2 regions of the Ruegeria sp. CDSB029 genome follow, and region 1 is predicted to be linked to the other one. Evidence: riboswitches for the same ligand, from Rfam matches in the RefSeq annotation. Region 1 holds a riboswitch; the other holds the start of a gene.
The links. Region 1 has a riboswitch for thiamine pyrophosphate ahead of thiB (thiamine ABC transporter substrate binding subunit). Riboswitches for the same ligand answer to the same signal wherever they lie in the genome.
Positions count from the first base shown of each region.

Region 2: linked by a shared signal. The riboswitch ahead of thiD (bifunctional hydroxymethylpyrimidine kinase/phosphomethylpyrimidine kinase) and the one ahead of thiB (thiamine ABC transporter substrate binding subunit) in region 1 are both predicted to bind thiamine pyrophosphate.

Region 1 covers NZ_JBXWOX010000005.1:239,599-243,764, forward strand. Annotated here, with positions in the region: gene AC2FI8_RS08485 (CBS domain-containing protein) at 131-619, shown strand; gene AC2FI8_RS08490 (ArsB/NhaD family transporter) at 644-2,008, shown strand; TPP riboswitch at 2,146-2,251, shown strand; gene thiB (thiamine ABC transporter substrate binding subunit) at 2,285-3,265, shown strand; gene AC2FI8_RS08500 (thiamine/thiamine pyrophosphate ABC transporter permease ThiP) at 3,241-4,166, shown strand, end outside.
Region 2 covers NZ_JBXWOX010000002.1:85,947-90,112, reverse strand. Annotated here, with positions in the region: gene thiS (sulfur carrier protein ThiS) at 1-91, opposite strand, end outside; gene AC2FI8_RS03000 (FAD-dependent oxidoreductase) at 75-1,052, opposite strand; gene thiD (bifunctional hydroxymethylpyrimidine kinase/phosphomethylpyrimidine kinase) at 1,049-1,852, opposite strand; TPP riboswitch at 1,898-2,003, opposite strand; gene dnaJ (molecular chaperone DnaJ) at 2,134-3,288, opposite strand; gene dnaK (molecular chaperone DnaK) at 3,363-4,166, opposite strand, start outside.

The DNA.
Region 1 (4,166 bases):
GGCAATGGAATCAGTGCGCATCAACAAATTTTGATTCGCCCTGACACGCTTTTACAAGCCGAAATAGGGCGTGCCCTGTGGCTGTTGGATGGCGTTTCACCCGATAGCCGCGTGAAGTCAGAGGAAAAGCATGGGCCTAACCTGCTATGACGTGATGGTACCGCCTGAGGTACAAAAGACCATTCTGCCGGATGAAAGCATCGCCACGGCTTTCAACATCATCAGGGGCAGCCGGGCACGGTTTCTGCCTGTCGTGGCTGAAGACGGGACTTATGTTGGCGTCTTTACCGCCCCAACGCTGCTGAAACTGATTCTGCCGAAGGCGGCGACAATCGGTCTAAATGATGATGCGTCGCGCGTCGCGATCGACTCGCTCAGCTTCATGAACCTGACGCGGGAAGATTTCGAACAACAGATGGAGCGGCTGAAGACCGAAAAGGTTCGCGACAACATGTCGAGGCCCTCGAACATCCCCGTTGCTGCACCCGACACGCCGGTGATGGAAGGTATCTTCCTGATCTACAAATACAAACGGCACGTGATCCTTGTTGAGCCCGAAACCAACCGTTTTGTTGGCACCGTAAGCGCCAACTCGCTTTTGGATCGCGCACTCAGCTAACCCTATACAAACCGGACTAAAACTTTGGCTACGCATTCGACGTCACACGGAGAGGCCGCTCTCTCTGTTCCACAACTATTGGGCATTGATCCGCTTTGGGTCGCGACCGGAATTCTGATTTTGGTGTATGCGGTCCTGATCACGGAAAAGGTCAACCGCGCCATTCTGACGATGCTGGGCGCGTCCCTTATGGTCTTGTTTGGCATCATCAATCAGGAACAAGCTGTGGCAGGTGTGGACGCCAACACGCTGGCACTGCTTATCGGCATGATGGTCATCGTGGGGATCACCAGCAAATGCGGATTGTTCCAATATGTAGCGATTAAGGCTGCAAAAGCGGTGAAAGCCAATCCAACCGGCATCCTGATCATGCTGACGCTGATTACGGCGGTGTTCTCGGCCCTGCTGGACAACGTGACAACCGTTTTGCTGATCGCCCCGATTACGCTGCTGATCACTGAAGCCCTGGAAACGCGTGTGTTCCCGTTCTTTGTCGCCGAGATCCTGGCCTCGAACGTGGGGGGAACAGCGACGCTGATCGGTGACCCGCCCAACATCATCATTGGCTCGGCCGCAGGGCTGAGCTTCAACGATTTCGTGGTGAACCTGGCGCCTATCTCGGCCATATGTCTGGTTGTCCTGACCGGCATTATTTACCTTATGAATCGCAAGGAACTGGCCCGCATTCCGAAATCGGCCAGCGATCGGATTATGGGTTTCAACGAATCCGAAGCGGTCACTGATGTTTTCTTGATGATCAAGTCTCTGGCCGTTTTGGCTCTGGTTTTGCTGGGGTTCACGCTGGGACACAGCTACGGCATTCAGCCGGGTACGTCAGCGTTGGCCGGAGCAGGCCTGTTGATGCTGCTGGCCTACGGCCACCAAAGCGGTGAAGAACAATCCGAGTCGGTTCACCACATCTTTGGTGAAGTTGAATGGGTCACAATCTTTTTCTTCGGTGGGCTGTTCGTCATTGTTGCCGGTGTTGAACATGTTGGGCTGCTGGCATTCTTTGGTGAGAAAGTGCTGGAGCTGACCCAAGGCGACATGATGTGGACCGCGTTCTTCATCTTCTGGGCCTCTGGCATCCTGTCGGCCATTCTGGACAACATCCCGTTTGTGGCAACGATGATCCCTCTGATCGAATCCACCGCGGATACATTTGGCGGTGAAGACGCGATTGAACCCCTTTGGTGGTCGCTGGCGCTTGGGGCCTGTCTGGGCGGCAACGGCACATTGTTGGGGGCAAGCGCCAACCTTACGGTGGCTGCTTTTGCGGAAAAGGCCAAGCAGCCCATCGGCTTCATCGCCTTCGCCAAAATTGCATTCCCGATCATGATCCTGACCCTGATGATCGCGAACGTCTATATTTGGCTGCGTTACTTCTGACCTATGGCCCTTTGAACCAAACGTATTACAGGTTCAAAGGGCGTCCGACTCCGGACAGGTTTACTTGCCCGCATGTGACACGCACCGCGCTGAGGCACCGAATTTGGTTGTCTTTCTAGCCAATCCCCCCTAGTGACGGCCTCACCTCGGGGAGCACGGCCTGCCGCGCTGAGATGCTTATCAAGCGAACCCGTAGAACCTGAACCGGCTAGAACCGGCGGAGGGAAGGGTTTCGGTTTCATCCATCCTTGCCCTCTCGCCGCAATGGAGGATGACATGAAACATCTGCTAATTGCTGCGGGACTTCTGAGTGCAACTACGGCCATCGCCGCCGACAAGCCTCAGCTAACCGTTTACACCTATGACAGCTTTGTATCCGATTGGGGCCCCGGCCCGCAGGTCAAAGAAGCCTTTGAGGCAACCTGCGACTGCGAGCTGAACCTCGTGGGCGTCGAAGATGGTGCCGCACTTTTGTCGCGTGTCCGGCTTGAGGGTGAAAACTCTGACGCCGACGTCGTGCTTGGTCTGGATACCAACCTGATTGCAGCGGCCCGGGAAACCGGCCTGTTTGCGCCCAATTCCGTTTCTGCCGACTTCGCGCTGCCGATCGAATGGACCGATGACACGTTCACACCGTATGACTGGGGCTACTTCGCCTTCGTTCACAAAGCGGATGCGACCGCGCCTGCGAACTTCCGGGAGCTGGCGGACAGCGACACCAAAATCATCATCCAGGACCCTCGCTCGTCCACGCCCGGTCTGGGTCTGCTGATGTGGGTTAAAGCGGCGTATGGTGATGATGCACCCGAAATCTGGACTGGTCTTTCCGACAATATCGTGACGGTCACAAAAGGCTGGTCCGAAGCGTACGGCCTGTTCCTTGAGGGCGAGTCGGACATGGTTCTCAGCTACACGACATCTCCGGCCTATCACCTGATTGCCGAGGACGATGGCAGCAAGGCTGCGTCCGCTTTTGACGAGGGCAACTATCTGCAAGTTGAGGTTGCGGCAAAGCTGGCCGCGACGGATCAGGCCGAATTGGCGGATCAGTTTTTGCAGTTCATGGTCTCGGATGCGTTCCAGCAAATTATACCGACAACCAACTGGATGTACCCGGCCGTAACCCCGGCAGAAGGTTTGCCTGCAGGGTTCGACACCCTGACAGTGCCGGCAAAGTCGCTGCTGTTCTCCCCCGATGAAGCCGCCGCCGTGCGGGATCAGGCCCTGGCAGAATGGCAGAACGCGCTCAGCCAGTAAGCCCATGGCCCGGTATCGGTGCGGCAGCTCTGGTCGCCGCGCTGATCCTGGGCACTCTTGCGGCGGTTGCACTGCGTGCTGAAACCAGCGGCGGGTTCACTCCCGCCGACTGGGCTGCGCTGCGGTTCACGCTGACCCAAGCCACACTGTCCGCATTGTTCAGCGTGGTGTTGGCCGTGCCGGTCGCGCGGGCTTTGGCACGTCGGAGGTTCCCCGGCCGACGGGCTTTAATTGCGCTTTTGGGCGCGCCCTTCATCCTGCCGGTCATCGTTGCCATTCTGGGCCTGCTGCAAGTTTTTGGCCGGTCGGGGTGGATCTCGGACTTCCTTGGCATTTTCGGCCTGCCGCCCATACGCATCTACGGCTTGCATGGCGTCGTACTGGCGCATGTGTTCTTCAATCTGCCCCTGGCCACTCGCCTTGTTTTGCAAGCCTGGCAAGAAATTCCTGCCGAACGGTTTCGCCTGGCCGCACAACTGGGCTGCAACGGCATGGCCATGTTTCGACTGATCGAGATGCCCATGCTCAAACGGACCCTGCCCGGGGTTCTTGCAGTAATCTTCGCCATCTGCCTGACCAGTTTCGCCGTCGCCCTCACCTTGGGCGGAGGACCACGGGCCACAACGATCGAACTGGCAATCTATCAGGCTTTTACCTACGATTTCGACCTGGGCCGCGCCGCCCTGTTATCCGCCCTGCAACTTGCCCTGACAGCAGCGACCGCTTTAGCGGCGTTGAAGTTTTCGCGCGGGGACGGTTTCGGAACAGGTCTCGATCGCGCCTTGCGCCGCTGGGACGGGGGTGCGCCGACGATAGATGTATTCTGGATCGTCGCAGCGGCCGTCTTTTTGCTACTGCCTTTGGCATCGGTCGTAATTTCGGGAGCTGCCGGGTTGTTTGA
Region 2 (4,166 bases), on a different contig from region 1:
CCATCCGGCCCGAAAACCCACATTCCTGCAAAAGGCCGGAAAGAGTTTCGGCCTGCACGTCGCGCATCTCGCCGTTAAGTACGATCTTCATCGACCATCTCCGAATGTTTGTTGTCCAACGCTAGGTCAGCCACGCCCTTGGCCAGTGCAGGGGCCAGCAAGTAGCCGTGGCGGTAGAGGCCGTTGGCATAGATTGTCGGTCCCAGCCGTCGAATACGTGGAAGGTTGTCGGGGAAAGCGGGGCGCAGATCGACGCCGATTTCCAACACTTCAGCCTCACCAAAGGCGGGGTTCAGGGCGTAGGCTGCGCTCAGCAACTCAAGCATCGAGCGTGCGGTAATTCGGCTGCTATCCTCGGATTCGATCATTGTCGCGCCCAGCATGTAGACGCCGTCGCCGCGTGGAACGATATACAGCGGCACGCGTGGATGAAGCAGGCGTATAGGCCGGGTCAGTGTCACGTCTGGGCACCGTATCACCAGCATCTCACCCTTCACGCCGCGCAAGTCCTGCAGATATTCGCGCGCGTGCAGACCTCTGCAATCAATGGCGTTGTCCAATCCCGTCGGAGCGCGCGCATGATGGAATTCAACACCGTGATCCTGAAGCTGGTGCGACAGATCCAGTAAGGCCTGACGCGGATCCAAATGGGCTTCCGCAGCAAAGTAGAGACCCTTTTTGAAACCATGCAGATCAGGCTCTAATAAAATTATTTCTCTGTCATCAACTTCAGAAAACCCCTCCGTTCTGCGGGCGAAACGACGCAGATCCGGCAGGTCTCGTGGGTTAGCAACAACCAATGTGCCGCGCCTGTGGACCTGAGTGCGCTTGGCCCACCAGTCGATTGCCAATTGCCCCAGACGCAGGACAGGTTCCTCGGCGTTTTCATACTCGCACCAAGGTGCCAACATTCCGCCCGCCCACCAGGAACAGCCATGCGGCCCCGGTGCACCACCGGGATCAAACACCTGAACCTTGGCCCCGCGCGCGACAAGTTCGGAAGCAACGGCCAACCCGACCACGCCTGCCCCTATGATCGAACAGACGGTCACGCGGACCAAACCTGATGGAAGTGATGAACAGGCCCGTGACCTTGTCCGATTTTTAGAGCATCAGCCTGAGCGATGGCGCCCTGCAGATAGTCATGTGCTTGCGCCACGGCCTGGGGCAGCGAAAGATCCTTGGCCAATCCGGCCGCTATGGATGAGGACAGCGTGCATCCCGTTCCGTGGGTGTTGCTTGTCTGTCGGCGCGGCGCTTGAAATTGGTCCATCACGCCAAAATCTGAGACCAGTACGTCGTGGCAGATGTCGCCTTTCCCATGACCGCCCTTCATCAGGACCGCACCCGCACCCAATGCGCATAACTCGCGCCCTTGTGTAATCATCTGCTCGAAGCTGTCCGCTGGTTCAGCGCCCAGCAAACGGGCCGCTTCTGGCAGGTTTGGCGTCAACACGGTCGCGCGCGGCAACAATACGTCGCGTAGCGTTTGGATCGCCTCTTCTGCCAGCAATGCATCGCCGGATTTCGCGATCATGACCGGATCCAGAACCACCGGCCCGTCAAAATCCGCGATACTGTCTGCGACACATTGGATGATCTGAGGGGTCGCCAGCATTCCGATCTTGATCGCACCAACATCCAGGTCGGTTAGAACAGCCTCGATCTGGGCTGCAATGACGTCCAGAGGGATGCCATGCACGGCCGTAACTGCACGAGTATTCTGCGCCGTCACTGCGGTAACTACGCTGGCACCGTAGACGCCAAGCGCGGACATGGCCTTGAGGTCTGCCTGAATTCCGGCCCCGCCACCGCTGTCAGATCCTGCGATTGTTAAGGCAATTGGTGCCATGTCGTTGCTCCGGTTCAAAATGGGCAACGGGCATGGAAAACGTCTAAGCACTATAAGACCGTTCCCTACGCCGGTATTGCCCGGATCAGGTTCGATGGGTTAGCGCGTTCACGCCTCTCAGCCCCCAAGCAGGGCACCCCAACGGTTGGGGCGACACTCTCAGGGGATGGCGGGGGAATCAAGGGCCAATTTTGGGGCAGATCACGGTCAAACTGGACTTATAAAATGCAAAAGCCGGCCTCGATGGGCCGGCTTGCGACAGAAGTTTACGAAGTGCTGGTTCAGCCCTTCATGCCGTCCCAGAAAGATTTGACGGATGAGAAGAAGCTTTTTGATTCCGGGTGGTTGTCTTCGCCCAGATCGTCAAACTCGCGAAGCAGCTCTTTCTGGCGGCTGGTCAAATTGACCGGGGTTTCCACCGCCAGTTCAATGAACATATCGCCAATTCCACCGCCGCGAAGGGCGGGCATGCCCTTACCGCGCAATCGCATCTGACGGCCTGACTGGCTGCCCGCCGGGATTTGTACACGGCCACGGCCACCGTCGATTGTGGGCACTTCGATCGAACCACCCAGCGCGGCTTTCCCCATGCTGACCGGAACGCGGCAATACAGGTTTACGCTGTCGCGCTCGAACAGCTTGTGGTCCGAAACTTCGACAAAAATATACAGGTCGCCCGGAGGGCCACCGCGCATCCCGGCCTCACCTTCACCGGCAAGACGAATGCGGGTGCCGGTTTCGACACCGGCCGGAATGTTGACCGACAGAGCACGCTCTTTTTCAACGCGCCCGGCGCCTCCGCAGGATTTACAAGGATTCTTGATGATCTGACCCAGACCCGAACAGGTCGGGCAGGACCGTTCGACTGTGAAAAAACCCTGCTGCGCCCGAACTTTTCCCATACCGGAACAGGTCGGGCAGGTCGTGGGCTCCACCCCACCTTCCGCACCTGATCCGTCACAGGCCGAACAGGCCACGGCGGCAGGTACACTAATCGTCTTTTGCAGCCCCGAGAACGCCTCTTCCAACGTCACCCTCAGGTTATAGCGCAGGTCCGAGCCGCGCGCGGCACGCCGGCCACCGCTAGTTGCACCGCGCTGACCGCCCATGAAGTCGCCGAACAAGTCATCGAACACATCCGAGAATGCGCTGGAGAAGTCGCCTTGCCCGCCAAATCCGCCGCCGGGTCGGCCACCGCCGCCCATTCCATTTTCGAAAGCGGCGTGACCAAAGCGGTCGTAAGCCGCTTTTTTGTCGCCGTCGCGCAGGACATCATAGGCCTCATTCGCCTCTTTGAACTGCGCTTCGGCGTCGGGATTGTCCTTATTGCGATCTGGATGCAGTTCTTTGGCCTTCTTGCGAAAGCCTTTCTTGATCTCATCCGCCGAAGCGCCCTTGGACACGCCGAGCACTTCGTAATAGTCGCGTTTGGACATCAGTATTTCCTTCTGCCTCAACGTAATCGGGCCGGCCCGGCAACCGGACCGGCCCGAATTGGCCCGGTTACCCGTTAGTTACGCTTGTCGTTGTCCAGATCTTCGAACTCGGCATCGACGATGTCGTCATCACCAGCCGGAGCTTCATCAGCTGCCGCAGGCTCATCCTCGGCTTCCTCGGACTGCGCCTTGTAGATGGCTTCGCCCAGCTTCATGGCCGCTTCGGTCACGTTCTGAATGCCGGACTTGATCTTGTCGGCGTTCTCAGTTTCCAGCTCGTCCTTCAGCGCGGCAATCGCCAGCTCGATGGCTTCGATGGTGGTCGGGTCGACCTTGTCGGCATGCTCTTCCATAGACTTTTCGGTCGAATGGATGAGGCTTTCGGCCTGGTTCTTGGCATCGACCAGTTCGCGGCGTTCCTTGTCGGCTTCCGCGTTCTCTTCGGCGTCCTTGACCATCTTGTCGATATCCTCGTCGGACAGACCGCCCGATGCCTGGATGGTGATCTTCTGCTCTTTGCCGGTGCCTTTGTCTTTGGCCGAAACCGAGACAATGCCGTTGGCGTCGATGTCAAAAGTCACCTCGATCTGAGGCATGCCACGCGGTGCGGGCGGAATATCTTCAAGATTGAACTGACCCAGGATCTTGTTGTCCGCAGCCATTTCGCGTTCCCCCTGGAAGCAGCGGATGGTCACAGCGTTCTGGTTGTCCTCGGCAGTCGAGAAGACCTGAGACTTTTTGGTCGGGATCGTGGTGTTGCGGTCGATCAGACGGGTGAACACGCCACCCAGCGTCTCAATCCCCAGCGAAAGCGGGGTTACGTCCAGCAGAACCACATCTTTGACGTCGCCTTGCAGAACACCGGCCTGAATGGCGGC